Regions from separate parts of the Pantoea sp. CFCC18177 genome, predicted to be linked through region 1. Evidence: predicted binding sites of a transcription regulator. Region 1 holds the regulator's gene; each other region holds the start of a gene.
The links. The regulator CRP, encoded in region 1, controls carbon source genes, mostly activating them, when cyclic AMP is high. The targets are predictions, from matches to a motif close to ATGTGANNNNNNTCACAT.

Region 1 (4,876 bases):
CGATGATGCGATTACCGCACGCGCGCACGGTTTTCTGGATGCCAATGACTATTATCGACGTGCCAGCGCCATGCCGCTGCTCAGCGGCGTACGCAAGCCGTTGCTGGTCATTCACGCCAAAGACGACCCGTTTATGACCGATGCAGTGATACCGCAACCAGAACAGCTGTCACCCTCCATTGAATATCAGCTGACGCAACAAGGCGGTCATGTTGGTTTTGTCGGCGGCACCTTGCTGAAGCCGAAAATGTGGCTGGAACAGCGTGTGCCTGACTGGCTTTCAACCTATCTGGATGTGTGATCGTGATTATTCCCTGGCAAGAACTTGAAGTGACAACGCTGGAAAACCTGATTGAAACCTTCGTGTTACGTGAAGGCACCGATTACGGCGAGCAGGAGCGCAGCCTGGCGCAGAAGGTGGCCGATGTGCGCCGCCAACTGGAACGCGGAGAAGTCGTGCTGGTGTGGTCTGAACTGCATGAATCAGTGAATATCATGCCAGCGCGAGATTTTCGCGGTTAATGCACCGCGCGGCAATTCGTGGTAACAATGCTCATCGCCGGACCTCACAGGGAGTTCTGTTATGTCAGCCAGGCATCCAATCATTGCCGTTACCGGTTCCAGCGGAGCCGGTACCACCACCACCAGCCTCGCCTTCCGTAAAATATTCCAGCAGTTTGATCTGCACGCTGCGGAAGTGGAAGGTGACAGCTTCCATCGCTACACCCGTCCAGAGATGGACATGGCGATCCGTAAGGCGCGCGATCTGGGTCGTCACATTAGCTACTTTGGCCCCGAAGCCAATGACTTTGGTTTATTAGAGCAGACGTTCAAGCACTACGGAAAAACCGGTCAGGGCGAATCGCGCAAGTATTTGCACACCTATGATGAAGCGGTGCCGTGGAATCAGGTGCCGGGCACCTTTACGCCATGGCAGCCGCTGCCGGACAACACCGATGTGCTGTTCTATGAAGGGTTACACGGCGGTGTGGTGACGCAACCGCATAACGTGGCAGAGCATGTGGATCTGCTGGTGGGTGTGGTGCCGATTGTGAACCTGGAGTGGATTCAAAAGCTGGTGCGCGATACCAGCGAACGTGGGCATTCTCGTGAAGCGGTGATGGATTCGGTGGTGCGTTCGATGGAGGACTATATCAACTACATCACGCCGCAGTTCTCTCGCACCCACATCAACTTCCAGCGCGTGCCGACCGTGGATACCTCCAACCCGTTTGCCGCACGTGAGATCCCTTCACTCGACGAAAGTTTTGTGGTGATCCATTTCCGTGGTCTGGAGGGGATTGCCTACCCTTACCTGCTGGCAATGATTCAGGGCTCGTTCATTTCACACATGAATACGCTGGTGGTGCCGGGGGGCAAAATGGGGCTGGCGATGGAATTGATCATGACACCGCTGGTGCAACGGCTGATCGAAGGTAAACGGATTGAATAATCCAGAATTTCTGTAGCGGCACGATGTAAGGCGTGCATCACACCGCGCGATAAATCGCGCCGCGACAGTAGGATTACAACTCTACCACTTCATAGCTGTGGGTGATTTCCACACCTTTACCCAGCATGATCGCCACCGAACAATACTTCTCAGCGGAGAGATCAACCGCGCGGGCCACGGCTTTATCACTCAACGCTTTGCCGCTGACAATAAAATGCAGGTTGATGTGGGTAAAAATACGTGGCGCTTCTTCACGGCGTTCAGACGTGAGCTTCACCTCGCAATCGGCCACATCATTACGGCCCTTTTGCAGGATAGACACCACGTCAATCGCGCTACAGCCGCCCGCCGCCATCAGAACCATCTCCATTGGACTCGGCGCTTTATCCCCTGAATTACCGTCCATTAATACCTGATGGCCAGATGAGGATTCTCCGAGAAAGGTTAACCCCTCCACCCATTTCACTCGTGCCTGCATTATTCTTTCTCCTGAAGTGGCTATTTTGCCGCCAGAGTACGCTTTCAGTTGATAAACAGCAATCCAGACTCTTCCGCCTGTTGCTGAAGCGAGACAACAGAAGACAGCTTGCAAAAGCTGTGCTACAAACAGTGCTGAAAATATTTTCGTCGTAACAGACGAAGGCGGGAAGAATCAAAAGCGTAGCTTAAGAATCACCCGGAAATAAAACGCTCGACGATTACACCGCCTGACAGGGAAAACTGCCCCCTGTGCTTTGGGCACGATTACAATAGAGGATAATAGCGAATGGTTCTCGGCAAACCGCAAACAGACCCTACACTCGAATGGTTCCTGTCCCATTGCCATATTCACAAATATCCGTCAAAGAGCACGCTCATCCATCAGGGTGAGAAAGCGGAAACGCTGTACTACATCGTGAAAGGTTCCGTTGCGGTTCTGATCAAAGATGAAGAAGGCAAAGAGATGATCCTCTCCTACCTCAATCAGGGAGATTTCATCGGCGAACTCGGCCTGTTTGAAGAAGGTCAGGAACGTAGTGCCTGGGTACGTGCCAAAACTGCCTGCGAAGTGGCTGAAATTTCCTACAAAAAATTCCGTCAGCTGATTCAGGTAAACCCGGATATTTTGATGCGACTCTCGTCGCAAATGGCGCGTCGTCTGCAAATCACCTCCGAGAAAGTGGGCAACCTTGCCTTCCTCGATGTGACGGGCCGTATCGCGCAAACACTGCTTAATCTGGCCAAACAGCCAGATGCGATGACTCACCCAGACGGGATGCAGATTAAAATCACCCGTCAGGAGATTGGTCAGATCGTGGGTTGCTCACGCGAAACCGTGGGGCGCATCCTGAAAATGCTGGAAGATCAGAACCTGATCTCCGCACACGGTAAAACCATCGTCGTTTACGGCACCCGCTAATTTCTTATCACCCACGGCGTGATGGCAACATCGCGCCGTTTTTGTTTGCGATGAGCTGATGTGGCGCCGAATCATCTATCATCCTGAGGTCAACTACGCCCTGCGGCAAACGCTGGTGCTGTGCCTGCCTGTGGCACTTGGCTGGCTGTTTGGCGATCTGCAAAAAGGCCTGTTGTTCTCATTAGTGCCTGCCTGCTGCAACATGGCCGGTCTGGATACCCCGCATAAACGCTTTTTCAAACGTCTGATTGTCGGCGGTTCGCTGTTTGCCATCGGCAGTTTTTCGATCCAGTTGCTCACGGATTATCAGATTCCGCTGCCGCTCATACTGTTTGTGCTGCCGCTGCTGATTGGTGTCACCGGTGAAATTAGCCCGTTACATGGCCGCTTGCTGCCAGCCACCCTGATTGCCGCCATCTTTAGCCTTAGCCTGGTTGGAAGGATGCCGGTTTGGGTGCCGCCGCTGCTGTATATCGGCGGTACGTTCTGGTACGGCCTGTTTAACTGGTTTTGGTTCTGGCTGTGGAAAGAGCAGCCGATGCGTGAAACCCTGAGCCTGCTGTATCGCGAACTGGCAGATTACTGTGATGCGAAATACACGCTGCTGACGCAACTCACCGATCCTGAAAAAGCGTTACCGCCGCTACTGGCACGCCAGCAAAAAGCCGTCGATCTGATCACCACCTGTTATCAGCAGATGCATATGCTCTCGGCCAACCGCGATAACAGCCATAAGCGTCTGACGCGAGCGTTTCAGGTGGCGTTGGATTTACAGGAACACATTTCGGTGAGCCTGCATCAGCCGGAAGAGGTGCAAAAGCTGGTCGAGCAGAGCCACGCTGAGGCGGTGATCCGTTGGAATGCGAAAACCATCTCCGCGCGCCTGCGCATCCTCGCCGATGCGATTCTCTATCATCAGTTGCCGGAGCGCTTCCATATGGAGAAGCCACTCGGGGCGCTGGAAAAAATCGCGCGCCAGCACCCAGATAATCCGGTCGGCAACTTCTGTTACTACCACTTCAGCCGTATCGCACGCGTCTTACGCACGCAGAAGCCGTTGTACACGCGTGACCTGATGGCGGATCGTCAGCGCCGTCTGCCGTTCTTCCCCGCGTTGCGCAGCTATCTGTCATTGAAATCTGCCGCTTTACGCACCGCCGCACGCATCTCGGTGATGCTAATGTTCGGCAGCGCAGTCGCGCTGTTCTTCAACATTCCTAAGCCCTACTGGATTCTGATGACCATCATGTTTGTCAGTCAGAATGGCTACAGCGCCACGCGGGTGCGCATTCAGCACCGTGCGCTCGGCACCTTTGCCGGCTTGCTGATTGCGGCGGCCTCACTGCGACTGGCCGTACCCGAATCGGTCACCTTACTGTTTATGCTGGCCATCACCCTCGCCAGCTATCTGGTGACGCGCAAATATTATGGCTGGTCGATGATTGGCTTCACCGTTACCGCCGTGTATTCCTTACAGTTGCTGTCGCTCAATGGCGCACAGTTCTTATTGCCGCGCATGATGGATACGCTGATGGGCTGTCTGATTGCGTTTGCAGGCATGATCTGGCTGTGGCCGCAGTGGCAGAGCGGATTGCTACGCAGTAACGCCCATGATGCGCTGGAAGCCTATCAGGAAGCGTTGCGAATGCTGCTGGGGCCGGAACAATCGCCGGAAAAGCTGGCGTACCAACGCATGAAGGTCAACCAAGCGCACAATGCGCTGTTCAACTCGCTTAACCAGGCATCAAGCGAACCGGGCTTCAACGCGCAGTACCTGAAAGATATGCGCATGTGGGTAACACACAGTCAGTTTATCGTCGAGCATCTCAACGCCATGACGATTCTGGCACGTGAGCACACCATGCTGACGCCGAAACTGGCGGAGCGTTATCTGCAATCCTGTGAAATTGCGCTGCAACGCTGTCAGCAGCGGCTGGCATACGATGGACCAGGCAATGACAGCAACATTCTGGAAGCGCCGGAGAATCTGAATGAGGGGCCGGTGACGATTGTGGAACAGCATG
Region 2 (4,876 bases), on a different contig from region 1:
GGTGAGAGCAAAACGTCACTGGCGTGGAAGAAAGCCCGTCTGATTTATTGCACCTTCACGGAACCGAAATTGCCGGAGGTATCAGACACAACGGTTTGGCCACTGGATGATTCGTCTTACCAGATCCATAACCACGCCAACGTCTTCTCACGCGGTTCGCTGGATGTCGGCGCACGCTTCTTTATGCAGCATCTGCCATCAGATATTGAAGGTGAAATCCTCGATCTGGGCTGCGGTAACGGCGTGATTGGTTTACTGGCGCTGGAGCAGAACCCGAACGCTGAGGTGCTGTTCTATGACGAATCCTACATGGCGGTGGCGTCCAGCCAGCTCAATGTGGAAGTGAACCGTCCGCAGGATCTGGCGCGCTGCCAGTTCCGCGTTAACAACGTGCTGAGTGGCTTCCCGTCGGATCGTCTGCACGCCGTGCTGTGTAATCCACCGTTCCACCAGCAGCACGCGGTGACCGATCATCTGGCCTGGCAAATGCTGCGCGATGCCAAACGTTGCCTGCAATATGGCGGCGAATTGCGCATTGTTGGCAACCGTCACCTCGGTTATCACGTCAAAATGAAAAAGCTGTTTGGCAACTGTGAGCTGGTGGCGTCCAATGCCAAATTTGTGGTGCTGCGCTCGGTTAAACTGCGTTAATCACACGCTGAGCGCCAGTTCAGTCGCCTGAGCGATGGCGCGGCGAGCATCCAGCTCCTGCGCCACATCCGCGCCACCAATCAGCCGCACTGCTTTACCGCGTGCGGCCAGTTCATCCGCCAACTGGCGCATCGGTTCCTGACCGGCACAAATCACCACGTTATCCACCGCCAGCGTGATCGCCTCGCCCTGATGGCGCAGATGCAGTCCTTCATCATCAATCTTCAGATATTCCACATCGCCCCACAGCTGCACACCGTGTGCCTGCAAACTGGCGCGGTGGATCCAGCCGGTGGTTTTTGCCAGTCCGGCACCGGGTTTACCCGACTTACGCTGTAACAGCCAGATTTGCCGATCGGCTGCCAGCGGCTGCGGGCGAACTAATCCGCCGCGCGCCTGCATGCTGCGATCGATGCCCCAGCTTTGGTAGAAGTCCTCATGTTCATTTCGATGCAGCAAAAACTCGGCGGTATCGAAACCAATACCGCCGGCACCAATAATCGCCACGCGTTGTCCCACCGGTTTTTTATCGCGGATCACCTCGAGATAGCTGAGCACGCTGGGGTGATCGATGCCCGGAATGCTCAACTGGCGCGGCGTAATACCGGTGGCAATCACCACCTCATCTGCGCTTTCCAGTTCATCTGCACAGACACGATGCTGCGTATGGATCGCCACGCCTGCGGCTTCCAACTGATGGCGGAAATAGCGCAGCGTTTCGCTGAACTCCTGTTTGCCGGGGATCTGCCGGGCGATATTAAACTGCCCACCAATCTGCGCATCGGCTTCATACAGCGTAACCTGATGCCCGCGCTGCGCCGCCTGCAGTGCAAACGCCATGCCTGCGGGGCCAGCACCCACCACCGCGATCTGTTTGCGGTGCTGTGTAGGCTCAATCGGCATCAGCGTTTCATGGCAGGCGCGAGGGTTGACCAGGCAAGAGGTGACCTTGCCGACAAAAATCTGGTCGAGACAGGCCTGATTACAGGCAATGCAGGTATTAATGGCATCGGGCTGCCCGGCTTGTGCTTTGCGCACAAAAGCCGCATCGGCGAGGAAGGGGCGGGCCATCGACACCATATCGGCGACGCCATCGCGCAGTAGCGTTTCCGCCACCTGCGGATGGTTAATACGGTTGGTGGCGATAACCGGTACCGACACAGCTTCGCGTAAGTGTTGTGTCACCCAGGCGAATCCAGCGCGCGGCACGCAGGTGGCGATGGTAGGAATGCGCGCTTCATGCCAGCCAATGCCGCTGTTGAACAGCGTCACGCCGCACTGTTCCAGCATTTTTGCCAGCGTCAGCGTCTCTTCCAGCGAGCTGCCGTTATTCACCAGGTCGAGCATCGACAGGCGGAAGATAATAATAAACTCGTTACCCACTGCTTCACGTACCGCCTGGGTCACCGCCAGCGCAAAGTGACGACGGCGCACGACATCGCCACCCCAGTGATCATCGCGATGGTTGGTGTGCGCGACCAAAAACTGATTAATCAGATAGCCTTCCGAGCCCATGATCTCCACGCCGTCATAACCGGCCTGCTGAGCTAAGCGGGCGCAGTGCGCGAAGTCCGCAATGGTTTGCCGAATCTCCGCATCGCTGAGTTCACGCGGGGTAAAGGGGTTAATCGGGGCTTGTAACGCCGAAGGCGCCACGAGATCGCGTTGATAGCTGTAGCGTCCGGTATGAAGAATTTGCAGGGCAATTTTACCGCCTTCCGCATGCACCGCATCGGTGAGCGTGCGGTGCCAGTCGCACTGGCTTTCCAGGTTAAGGACGGCACCCCCTTGCGCACCCACCCCTTGCGGATTCGGCGCGATACCGCCCGTCACGATCAGTGCCACCCCTTCACGCGCCCGCTCGGCATAAAACGCCGCCAGGCGCTCAGTACCATCGGTATGCTCTTCCAGCCCGGTGTGCATTGAGCCCATCAAAAAACGGTTTTTCAGTTGGGTAAATCCCAGATCAAGCGGGGTAAACAAGTGGGCGTAATGCTCAGTCATGATCACAGTCTCAGAAAGTGGTCGGATGAGTGAACTGTAGCGGGAAAAGGGCGGGATGGAAATTCGCGGCGTTCAGGCTGTGAGAAACCTCAAAAAAAGCAGGGCGGCAAGTCGCAAGCGAAAGGTTCGGACTCCTTCGCCAGGCACGGGAAGAAACCTGCGCGCCCTGTAATAACATGAAGATGCGGGCTAATGAATTAGCTCTATAGTTATGACTCCTGTCAGATTCAATCTAAACAACATTCCCGGGTGAGGGTGTGGCGATAATGGCACAACCGTTCCCGCTTAATCCCCCAGACCGTTCTTGGTTTTCGCCAGAAAAAAGTGATCCAGCTTCCATCTTCAGCACGAGTAGTTCACGTTCCAGGTAACAGCTTTTTCGTAACATGATTTTGAGTGATCTGGTTCACAGTTTTGTCGTGCGGATCCCGTTGTTATGGCGCCATTGCAACAGCACCAAATGGGGAAATCATGAATATCGAAACACAATCCTGCGTGATCACCGGTAAAAAACAGGTCAGCGTCGCGCAGCAGCAGGTGAAGTGGGAGGGTAAAGGCACGCTGGTGCGGATTACGCGCGGCGGCATCTGCGGTTCTGATCTGCACTACTACCAGGAAGGCAAGGTCGGCAATTTTGAAGTCAAAATGCCGATGATCCTCGGCCATGAAGTCATCGGTCAGGTGGTCGAAAGTGATGATCCTAACCTCAAGCAGGATCAGAAAGTGGCGGTCAACCCTTCCAAACCCTGTGGCGAGTGCAAATACTGCCAGCGCGACCAGGAAAACCAGTGCACCTCCATGCGCTTCTTCGGCAGCGCCATGTATGTACCGCATGTGGATGGCGGTTTCACCCAATACAAAGTGGTGGACAGCAAGCAGTGTGTTCCCTTCCCACAGGACGCTGATGAAACGGTGATGGTGTTTGCCGAGCCGCTGGCGGTGTGCATTCATGCTACGCATCAGGCGGGCGATCTCACCGGCATGCACGTATTTATCTCTGGCGTGGGGCCGATTGGCTGCTTGATTGCCGCCGCCGCCAAAGCGCGCGGTGCCGCTTCAGTGGTGTGCAGCGATATCAGTGAGCGTTCACTGAACATGGCATTGCAGATGGGCGCGAGCGAGGTGATCCATGCCGCCGACGGCGATTTCACGCCGTATCTGGCGGACAAAGGCTATTTCGATGTGGCGTTTGAAGCGTCTGGCCATCCGTCTTCACTGCAGCGCTGTCTGGATGTGGTGTGCGCCAAAGGCACGCTGGTGCAGGTCGGCATGGGCGGCACCATCCCGAACTTCCCGATTATGGCGCTGATTGCTAAAGAGATTCAGCTGGTCGGCTCTTTCCGCTTCACGCACGAGTTCAACATCGCCGTGGAGTGGCTGGCGACCGGCGTAGTACAACCACTGCCGTTGTTCAGCGGTGAATATGATTTGCAGGACATCGATGCAGCATTGCAGTTTGCCGGGGACAAAACCCGTGCAGCGAAAGTTCAGTTAACCTTTTAAGGAGCAGTGATGAGTCAGTTATTTTCCCTCGAAGGCAAACGTGTATTGCTCACCGGTTCTGCGCGCGGCATCGGCTTTCTGCTGGCACGGGGTTTAGGTGAAGCCGGCGCGGAAGTGATTATTAACGCCACCACCGCTGAGGGCGCAGAGAAGGGCGCAGAGAAATTACGCGAGTTGGGCCTGCGCGCGCACGCCAAAGCCTTTGATGTGACGCAGTCTGCCCAGGTGCAACAAGCGGTGGATGAGATTGAAGCGGAGTGGGGGCCGATCGATATTCTGGTCAACAATGCCGGTATTCAGCGTCGTCGTCCATTCCTGGAATTCCCGGAGCAGGACTGGAATGACGTGATTGCCGTTAACCAGACCGCGGTATTTTTGGTGTCACAAACCGTGGCGAAGAAAATGGTCGATCGTCAACGCGGCAAGATCATCAATATTGGTTCGATGCAGAGCGAATTGGGCCGCGACACTATCACGCCTTATGCTGCCTCAAAAGGGGCGGTGACCATGTTGACGCGCGGCATGTGCGTCGAGCTGGCACGCCATAATATCCAGGTGAACGCCATCGCACCGGGCTACTTTGTCACTGAAATGACGCAGGCGCTGGCCGACGATCCGGCCTTCACCGGCTGGCTCACCAAACGCACTCCAGCTGCTCGTTGGGGTAAACCGGAAGAGCTGATTGGTGCGGCTGTGTTCCTCGCTTCTGGTGCCTCTA
Region 3 (4,876 bases), on a different contig from region 1:
CCGAAGCGCCGCCCCCAAAAATTACTGCTTAGCGCGCTCTTCCAGCATCGCTACTGCTGGCAGTTTTTTGCCTTCCACGAACTCGAGGAATGCGCCACCGCCGGTAGAGATGTAGGAGATCTTGTCTTCGATACCGAACAGATCAATCGCTGCCAGAGTATCGCCGCCACCCGCTACAGAGAACGCTTCGCTGTCTGCAATCGCGTTAGCGATGATTTCGGTGCCTTTACGGAAGTTCGGGAATTCGAACACGCCAACTGGACCGTTCCACAGGATGGTTTTTGCATCTTTCAGCAGTTTTGCCATCGCCAGTGCGGTTTCGTCACCGAAGTCCATAATCTCTTCGTTATCTGCAACTTCGGAAGCCTTTTTCACGGTTGCCGGTGCAGTTTCAGAGAATTCCGTTCCGACGCGAGAGTCGGTTGGAACCGGAATACCGTACTGATCGCGCAGGCCTTTTGCCGCTTCAACGAAATCTGGCTCGTACAGTGATTTACCGACGTTATTGTCGATAGCCACGAAGGTGTTAGCGATACCGCCACCGACGATCACGGTATCCGCGATTTTCACCAGAGACTGCAGCACGTCGAATTTGGTAGACACTTTAGAACCACCCACCACCGCCACCAGTGGACGCTGTGGGTTGCTCATGACTTTGCCCAGTGCTTCCAGCTCAGCTGACAGCAGCGGACCGGCACAGGCGATAGGCGCGAACTTGCCGACACCGTGGGTTGAAGCCTGCGCACGGTGCGCAGTACCGAAGGCATCCATGACGAAGACGTCGCACAAGGCGGCATATTTCTTCGACAGGGTCTCTTCGTCTTTCTTCTCGCCTTTGTTGAAGCGCACGTTTTCCAGCACAACCAACTCACCCGCGCCGACTTCAACGCCGTCGAGGTAGTCTTTGGCCAGGGTCACAGTCGTGCCGCTCAGTTTGTCTTTCAGGTAGTTAACAACAGGCAGGAGGGAGAACTCTTCATTGTATTCACCTTCGGTCGGACGACCCAGGTGAGAGGTAACCATCACTTTCGCGCCCTGTTTCAACGCCGCTTCGATGGTAGGCAGAGAAGCACGAATACGTGCATCTGACGTCACTTTCCCTTCTTTTACTGGCACGTTGAGATCGGCACGGATCAGAACACGTTTACCAGCAAGATCCAGATCGGTCATCTTAATTACAGACATGGTGAACCCTCTCGTTGATTCTCATAAGTTTTGCCAGACGCAGTCCGCGTCTTACCTGAAACCGCTTGCGGCCATTGCTAACGTGGTGTCGATCATGCGGTTAGCAAAGCCCCATTCGTTGTCACACCAGACCAAGGTCTTGATCAGGTGGTGACCACTGACCCGCGTTTGTGTGCCGTCCACAATGGCACTGTGCGGATCATGGTTAAAATCTACTGAGACTAACGGTAATTCCGTATAGTCAACTATACCACGAAACGCCCCTTCTGACGCGTTTTGCAGCAACGCATTGACCTCACAGGCCTTCACCGCTTCGCGTACTGAAACGCTCAAATCAATGGCTGTCACGTTGATGGTGGGCACACGGACAGCGATGGCTTCAAAACGATCGTTAAATTTCGGAAAAATACGGGTGATGCCAGCAGCAAGACGCGTATCCACCGGGATGATCGATTGGCTGGCCGCACGCGTACGACGCAGATCGCTGTGATAGGCGTCAATCACCTGTTGGTCGTGCATCGCCGAGTGAATCGTGGTCACAGTGCCCGACTCAATGCCGAAGGCGTCATCCAGCAACTTGATCACCGGAATAATGCAGTTGGTGGTACAGGATGCGTTGGAGACAATGCGGTCAGTTTGTTTAAGAGCCTGTTCGTTCACGCCGAACACCACGGTGGCATCCAGATCGTTACCGCCCGGATGCGAGAACAACACTTTCTTCGCGCCCGCTTGCAGATGGGCTTCACCGTCTGCGCGGCTGCCGTAGACGCCGGTGCAATCCAGCACGATATCGACGTTCAATTCCTGCCACGGCAGCGCATCAATCTCGGCCAGATGCAGAATGCGGATGGTGTCATCGCCGACGAACAGTTGATCGCGCTCCTGGCGCACATCAAAGGCAAAACGGCCATGGCTGGTATCGTACTTCAGCAAATGCGCCATGCCGGTGGCTTCCGCCAGTTCGTTGATGGCCACCACGGTAATCTCCGCGCGGCGACCGGTTTCATACAACGCACGCAGCACATTGCGTCCGATACGGCCAAAACCATTAATTGCGATGCGAATGGTCATCTCACTTCCTGCAACAACACCCAAAAAAACGTGCCAAATACCTTGAGCGTTTCGCTGCGTTTTGTACAGGGAATTATTGCCCGCTTAACGTTGCAAAATGATGCCACTGCATTACGACTGAAACGGTTCAGCCAGAATAAAGCATGCAAGGAATAACAGGAATGATTGCGATCAATTGCGCTGCTGATTATTGGATCTACGTCACAAATTTCGCGATAAAAAATTATTACTGCAGGAATAATTGAAGCGTTTCAGGTGGGAGATGGAAAGTCGGATAAAACAAAGGTGCGCATAAATGCGCACCTTACGGCTATCGGAATCTGTAGGGTCGCCATTTATGGCGACCACGGATTACAGAATCGATTTCGCGGTCTTCACTACGTTTTCTACGGTGAAGCCGAACTCTTTGAACAGCAACTCTGCCGGTGCAGACTCACCGAAGGTGGTCATACCCACGATAGCGCCGTTCAGGCCGGTGTATTTGAACCAGTAATCGGCGATACCGGCTTCAATGGCCACACGTGCAGCAACCGCTTTCGGCAGCACAGACTCACGGTAAGCCGCGTCTTGCTTGTCGAAGGCATCGGTAGACGGCATAGACACCACGCGCACTTTACGGCCTTCGCCGGTCAGTTGCTCGTAAGCGGCGACAGCCAGTTCCACTTCTGAACCGGTGGCGATCAGGATCAGCTCTGGCGTACCTTCGCTGTCTTTCAACACATAACCACCGCGTGCCACGTTAGCCAGCTGCTCAGCAGTACGATCCTGCTGCGCCAGGTTCTGACGTGAGAACACCAGGACTGATGGGCCGTCTACACGCTCAATCGCGTATTTCCACGCCACAGCAGATTCAACCTGGTCACATGGACGCCACAGGCTCATGTTTGGCGTCACACGCAGGCTGGCCATCTGCTCAACCGGCTGGTGGGTTGGACCATCTTCGCCCAGACCGATTGAGTCGTGGGTGTAGACCATGATCTGACGGATCTTCATCAATGCAGCCATACGAGCGGCGTTACGCGCGTATTCAACAAACATCAGGAAGGTTGCGGTGTACGGCAGGAAACCACCGTGCAGCGCCAGGCCGTTGGCGATAGCGGTCATACCGAATTCGCGCACGCCATAATGGATGTAGTTACCGGCAGCATCTTCATTGATCGGCTTAGAGCCAGACCACATGGTCAGGTTGCTGGGTGCCAGGTCAGCGGATCCACCCAGGTACTCTGGCAGGATCTTACCGAAGGCTTCGATAGCATTCTGAGAGGCTTTACGGCTGGCGATTTTAGCGGGGTTAGCCTGCAGCTGTTCGATGAACTTCTGCGACTCAGTTTCCCAGTTTGCTGGCAACTCGTTGTTAGTACGACGGGTGAACTCAGCAGCCAGTTCAGGATGTGCAGCAGCATACGCGGCAAACTTCTTATCCCATGCAGATTCTTTTGCCTGGCCAGCTTCTTTAGCATCCCACTGCGCGTAGATGTCTGAAGGAATTTCAAACGGCGCGTGGTTCCAACCCAGTTGCTTACGGGTCAGTGCGATTTCGTCATCACCCAGCGGTGCGCCGTGTGAATCGTGGGTGCCTGCTTTGTTTGGTGAACCGAAACCGATGATGGTTTTGCACATCAGCAGTGAAGGTTTGTCGGTAACCGCTTTCGCTTCTTCTACCGCTTTCTTAATCGCTTCAGCATCGTGACCGTCTACGCCACGCACCACGTGCCAGCCGTAGGATTCGAAACGCATCGCGGTGTCGTCGGTGAACCAGCCATCAACGTGACCGTCGATAGAGATGCCGTTGTCATCATAGAAAGCAACCAGTTTGCCCAGCTTCAGGGTACCGGCGATGGAGCACGCTTCGTGTGAGATGCCTTCCATCATGCAGCCGTCGCCCATGAACACATAGGTGTTGTGATCGACGATGTCATGGCCAGGACGGTTGAACTGTGCCGCCAGCGTGCGCTCTGCAATCGCGAAGCCCACAGCGTTAGCGATACCCTGGCCCAGTGGACCGGTAGTGGTTTCAACGCCGGCGGTGTAGCCGTATTCCGGGTGGCCTGGAGTTTTAGAGTGCAGCTGACGGAAGTTCTGCAGCTCGCTCATCGGCAGGTCGTAACCGGTGAGGTGCAGCAGGCTATAGATCAGCATGGAGCCGTGACCGTTAGACAGCACGAAGCGGTCACGATCTGCCCACAGCGGGTTAGTCGGATTGTGGTTCAGGAAATCACGCCACAGCACTTCAGCGATGTCCGCCATGCCCATAGGGGCACCCGGATGTCCCGATTTGGCTTTCTGTACTGCATCCATACTTAACGCGCGAATGGCGTTGGCAAGCTCTTTACGAGAGGGCATCTTCTACTCCAGGTCGGATTAATGCTCCGCCGCACTTAACTTATTGTAATTAATCAGTTATCAGGCGAAGCGAGAAAAAAGTCGCACATCAATGTACATGAAAATCGGGGCAAAAGTACATGCGTCGACGTGCTAAATAGCGGGTAAACGGTTGCAATTCGGGGCTTGTCTGCTAGCCAGTGAACAAGATGCAGGCTATAACCAAAGCGTTTGAACACCGATCTCAATTTCAGGTGTTTGTTTTCTCTACCTTGTTACGCAAAGGACCTCTAAATGA
Region 4 (4,876 bases), on a different contig from region 1:
AACACCGGGCGTGCCGGTCAGCTGCTGCGCCTGTTCAGTTTCGATGCCCTGCTGCGCAAGCTGCGTTTTGATTTCAGTGACACCTTCAGCGAAGGTTTCTACTTCGACTCGATTAACGGTACGGCGTGGATTGAAAACGGCGTCATGCGCACGGATAACCTGCTGGTGGATGGCCTGGAAGCGGATATCGCGATGCAGGGCAAAATCGATTTGGTGAAACGTCAGATTGATATGGAAGCGGTGGTCGCACCTGAAATCTCTGCTTCTGTCGGCGTGGCGACCGCGTTTGTGGTCAACCCGGTGATAGGTGCGGCGGTGTTTGCTGCCAGCAAGGTATTGGGGCCGTTGTGGAATAAGATTTCGCTGCTGCGATATCACATCAGCGGGCCGCTGGATAAACCGGAAATCAATGAAGTGCTGCGTAAACCGCGCGAAGATGACAAGAAGTGAATTTGACGCCATCGGGGAATTGCCGCAGGCTATGACTATCTGAGCACATAATGAGTGAGAAACGATGACTCTGAATCTGGTAAGTGAGCAGTTACTAGCTGCTAACGGCATTAATCAGCAGGACCTTTATTCCCTGTTAGGGCAGCTTTCAGAACGTCGTCTGGATTATGCCGATCTCTATTTCCAGTCCAGCTTCCATGAGTCCTGGGTGCTGGAAGACAAAATCATCAAAGATGGCTCTTATCATATCGATCAGGGTGTGGGCGTACGTGCGGTTAGCGGTGAAAAAACCGGATTCGCCTACGCTGACCAAATCACGCTGAACGCGTTACGTCAGTCGTCAGAAGCCGCGCGCAGCATCGTGCGGGAACAGGGCAACGGCAAAGCGCACACGCTCTCTGCTGTGGTTAATCGTTCTTTGTATGCACCGATCAATCCGCTGGACAGCTTAACGCGCGAAGACAAGATTGCCTTGCTTCACCGTGTCGATAAAGTGGCCCGTGCCACCGATCCGCGTGTGCAGGAAGTGAATGCCAGCCTGAGCGGTGTCTATGAGCAAGTGCTGGTGGCCGCAACAGATGGCACGCTGGCGGCGGATATTCGCCCGCTGGTGCGTTTATCGATCAGCGTGCAAGTGGAAGACCAAGGCAAACGCGAACGCGGTTCAAGTGGCGGCGGTGCGCGTACGGGTTATGAATTCTTCCTCGCCGATGAAAGTGGCGATGTGCGCGCTGATGCCTGGGCACGTGAAGCGGTGCGCTTAGCGTTGGTTAACCTGTCTGCGGTTGCCGCGCCGGCTGGCACCCTGCCAGTGGTGTTGGGTGCAGGCTGGCCAGGTGTTCTGTTGCACGAAGCGGTGGGACATGGGCTGGAAGGCGATTTCAACCGCCGTGAAACCTCCGTGTTCAGCGGCAAGATGGGGCAACTGGTCGCGTCTGAGCTGTGTACCGTGGTGGATGATGGCACCATCGAAGGGCTGCGCGGCTCCCTGGCTGTGGATGATGAAGGTGTGCCAGGTCAGTACAACGTGCTGATCGAGAATGGCATTCTGAAAGGCTACATGCAGGATAAACTGAATGCGCGCCTGATGGGTGTGCCGCCAACCGGAAACGGTCGCCGCGAATCCTATGCTCATCTGCCGATGCCGCGTATGACCAACACCTACATGCTGGCAGGCAAATCCACGCCGCAGGATATTATCGAGAGCGTGGAGTACGGCTTGTACGCCCCGAACTTTGGCGGTGGTCAGGTGGATATTACCTCGGGCAAATTTGTGTTCTCCACGTCAGAAGCCTATCTGATTGAGAACGGCAAAGTGACCAAACCGGTGAAAGGTGCCACGCTGATCGGTTCCGGTATTGAAGCGATGCAGCAGATCTCAATGGTGGGTAACGACCTGGCGCTGGATAAAGGCGTGGGCGTGTGCGGTAAAGAAGGACAAAGCGTGCCAGTGGGCGTGGGGCAGCCAACGCTGAAGCTGGATAAAATCACCGTAGGTGGTACGGCGTAATAAACCGGGTGCGCATTAATCATGTTCCAGGTGCGTATTAATGCGCACCCTACGAAATATGGCACCTTGCGCATCAATCATGGCCTTGGTGCGCTTTAATTCACATCCTCCGAAATATGACACGGTAGATTGTAGGGTCGCCATTCATGGCGACCAGAACGGTCAGCTCTTTCGATGCTGCTGATACTGCCTTGCCACCTGCTTAAAATACTCGGTCAGATAATCAATACACACCTGCACCTTTAACGGCATTTTGTCCTTTTCGGTATACAGCGCATACACCGGACGGGGTTCAGAATGGTATTGCGGGAACAGAATATCGATCTCGCCCGCGTTAATTTCATCAATCACCCACATCAGTGGCACGTAAGCGATGCCGCAGCCGGCTTTCAGCCAGCGAATCAGCGTTTGCGAATCATTGGTCACAAAGCGCCCTTGCGGGGTGAGTTTGGTTACCAGCCCTTCCGGTGCCACCAACTCAAAGGTGTTGTCCGGACGCACGCTGTACTCCAGCCATGAAAAGTTATCAATCTCACCCGGTTTGTCCGGCGTGCCGTTTTGTGCCAGATAACTTTTCGCCGCGCATACCACCATCGGCATGGCACCCAGGCGGCGTGAAAACAAGTTCGAGTCCTGCAGCGCGCCCACGCGCACCACAATATCCAGCCCATTGGCGATGAGGTCAGGTGCTGGAATACCCGTCACTAAATTCACACTCAACCCCGGATATTCGTGTAACATCTCGCTGGTCATGGCGGACAGGACATTTTGCGCCATGGTGGATGAACAACCGATGCGCAGGATGCCAATCGGCGTATTATTAAAGGCATACAGCTGTTCATGTACCTGAGACGCCTCAGCCAGCATGCGGCGGCAGCCCTGATAGTAGATCTTGCCCGCTTCGGTCAGGCCAATGCTGCGGGTGCTGCGATTGAGTAATTTGACCTGCAGTTCATCTTCCAGTTTGGCGACAATCTGGCTGATTGACGAAACGCTGAGATGGAGCTGACGTGCCGCGGCGGTAAATGAACCTAATTCAACCACTTTGGCGAAGATGGACATGCCTTTAAGTCGTTCCATTGTTTACTCTGGCTAAAAAGTGATTTAGCTCACAATATGTAGAAAACGTATAGTCAAGCGCGTTACTATACGCACGCTGGGTCTGTTCACCGCACCTTAACACGGCTGTGTTTACTCGATGATACGCTATCATTAGCTCAACGCGGCCTGAATGTTGCCATCAGTCTCCCAATCATCCCCTGATAATCAACCCAACGTGCTCCGTGGCATGAGGGCAGGTATCGGTGCGATCCGGCAAGGTCGAACTAAGGATCCGAAATGAGTGTGCTTCCGGTATTTGTCGTATTCGGGCTGTCTTTTCCGCCCATCTTCATCGAACTACTGGTTTCGCTGGCGCTGTTCTGGCTGGTGAAACGCGTGCTGACGCCCAGCGGAATTTACGATCTGGTGTGGCATCCGGCACTTTTTAACACAGCGCTGTATTGCTGTGTGTTTTACCTTGTATCCCGTTTATTCGTCTGAGGTTTTTTAAGTGAAAGCGCTAATAAGAAAAATCGCGCGTTACGCGATTACGATCCTGCTGGTCATCATCGCTATCGTGATCATCTTCCGCGCCTGGGTGTTCTACACCGAGTCGCCCTGGACGCGTGACGCCAAATTCTCCGCCGACGTAGTGGCGATCTCCCCGGATGTGACGGGTCTGATCACTGATGTGCCGGTCCACGACAACCAACTGGTTAAAAAAGGCGACACCCTGTTTGTGGTCGATCGTCCACGCTACCAAAAAGCGCTGGATGAGGCCCAGGCCGATGTCGAATATTACCAGGCGCTGGTCAACGAAAAACGTCGTGAAGCGGCGCGCCGTAACCAGCTTGGCACCAGCGCGATGTCGCGCGAAGCTATCGATCAGGCGAACAACGATTTGCAAACCAGCGAACATCAGTTGGCTAAGTCTATTGCCACGCGCGATTTGGCGGTGATTGACCTCGATCGCACCACGATCAAGGCACCGTCCGACGGCTGGGTCACTAACCTTAACGTCTATCAGGGTGAGTTCATCACACGCGGTTCTGTGGCCGTGGCGTTGGTACAACAGCATTCATTCTACGTGCTGGCCTATATGGAAGAGACCAAGCTGGATGGTGTACGTCCAGGCTTCCGTGCAGAAATTACCCCGCTGGGTAGCAATACCGTACTACGTGGCACTGTCGACAGCATCGCCGCCGGTGTGACCAACAGCAGCAGCAGCGTTGACAGCAAAGGCATGGCCACCATCGACTCCAACCTTGAATGGGTACGTCTGGCGCAGCGTGTGCCGGTGCGTATTCGTCTGGATGATCAACCAGGTAACCGTTTCCCAGCAGGGACTACAGCGACCGTGGTGATCACCGGGGATAAAGATCGTCAAACCAAAGTCTCACCGATGGCGCAGTTCTTTAACCGCCTGCGCGAGTTTGGTTAAACGAGGCTGTTATGATTGAGTTTTTGCGTTTCCCGGTGAAGCTGACGTTCGCGCTGGTTGCCGCGCTGATGATTGGCTTTCACTTTAATCTGGAAACGCCGCGTTGGGCGGTCATGACCGCCGGCATTGTGGCCGGTGGTACCGCCTTTGCTGCAGGGGGCGATCCCTATTCTGGCGCACTGCGCTATCGCGGCATCTTGCGCATCATTGGTACGTTTATCGGCAGCATTGCCGCACTCACCATCATGATTGCCACCATCCGGGCACCGGTGGTGATGCTGCTGCTGTGCTGTTTATGGGCGGGCATGTGTGTCTGGCTTTCGTCTTTAATCAAAGTCGAAAACTCCTACGCGCTGGGCCTGGCCGGATACACCGCGCTGATCATCGTCATCACCGCCGATGCCAGTGGTGCCTTAACGCTGGCACCGCAGTTT

Region 2: idnD (L-idonate 5-dehydrogenase) is a predicted target of CRP. The motif match lies at 3,050-3,067, and genes of this name have one in related genera.
Region 3: epd (erythrose-4-phosphate dehydrogenase) is a predicted target of CRP. The motif match lies at 2,446-2,463, and genes of this name have one in related genera.
Region 4: aaeR (HTH-type transcriptional activator AaeR) is a predicted target of CRP. The motif match lies at 3,058-3,075, and genes of this name have one in related genera.

What each region holds. Positions count from the first base shown of each region.
Region 1 covers NZ_JBNBPL010000028.1:46,489-51,364, reverse strand. Annotated here, with positions in the region: gene ACPUC8_RS22145 (hydrolase) at 1-301, shown strand, start outside; gene ACPUC8_RS22140 (YheU family protein) at 304-522, shown strand; gene ACPUC8_RS22135 (phosphoribulokinase) at 584-1,453, shown strand; gene ACPUC8_RS22130 (OsmC family protein) at 1,527-1,931, opposite strand; gene crp (cAMP-activated global transcriptional regulator CRP) at 2,220-2,852, shown strand; gene ACPUC8_RS22120 (YccS/YhfK family putative transporter) at 2,911-4,876, shown strand, end outside.
Region 2 covers NZ_JBNBPL010000009.1:114,584-119,459, forward strand. Annotated here, with positions in the region: gene rlmG (23S rRNA (guanine(1835)-N(2))-methyltransferase RlmG) at 1-651, shown strand, start outside; gene ACPUC8_RS11695 (FAD-dependent oxidoreductase) at 652-2,655, opposite strand; gene idnD (L-idonate 5-dehydrogenase) at 3,127-4,158, shown strand; gene idnO (gluconate 5-dehydrogenase) at 4,168-4,876, shown strand, end outside.
Region 3 covers NZ_JBNBPL010000011.1:68,127-73,002, forward strand. Annotated here, with positions in the region: gene pgk (phosphoglycerate kinase) at 22-1,185, opposite strand; gene epd (erythrose-4-phosphate dehydrogenase) at 1,237-2,256, opposite strand; gene tkt (transketolase) at 2,608-4,599, opposite strand; gene loiP (metalloprotease LoiP) at 4,873-4,876, shown strand, end outside.
Region 4 covers NZ_JBNBPL010000009.1:13,459-18,334, forward strand. Annotated here, with positions in the region: gene yhdP (AsmA2 domain-containing protein YhdP) at 1-450, shown strand, start outside; gene tldD (metalloprotease TldD) at 515-1,960, shown strand; gene aaeR (HTH-type transcriptional activator AaeR) at 2,123-3,040, opposite strand; gene aaeX (p-hydroxybenzoic acid efflux pump operon protein AaeX) at 3,299-3,502, shown strand; gene aaeA (p-hydroxybenzoic acid efflux pump subunit AaeA) at 3,513-4,442, shown strand; gene aaeB (p-hydroxybenzoic acid efflux pump subunit AaeB) at 4,454-4,876, shown strand, end outside.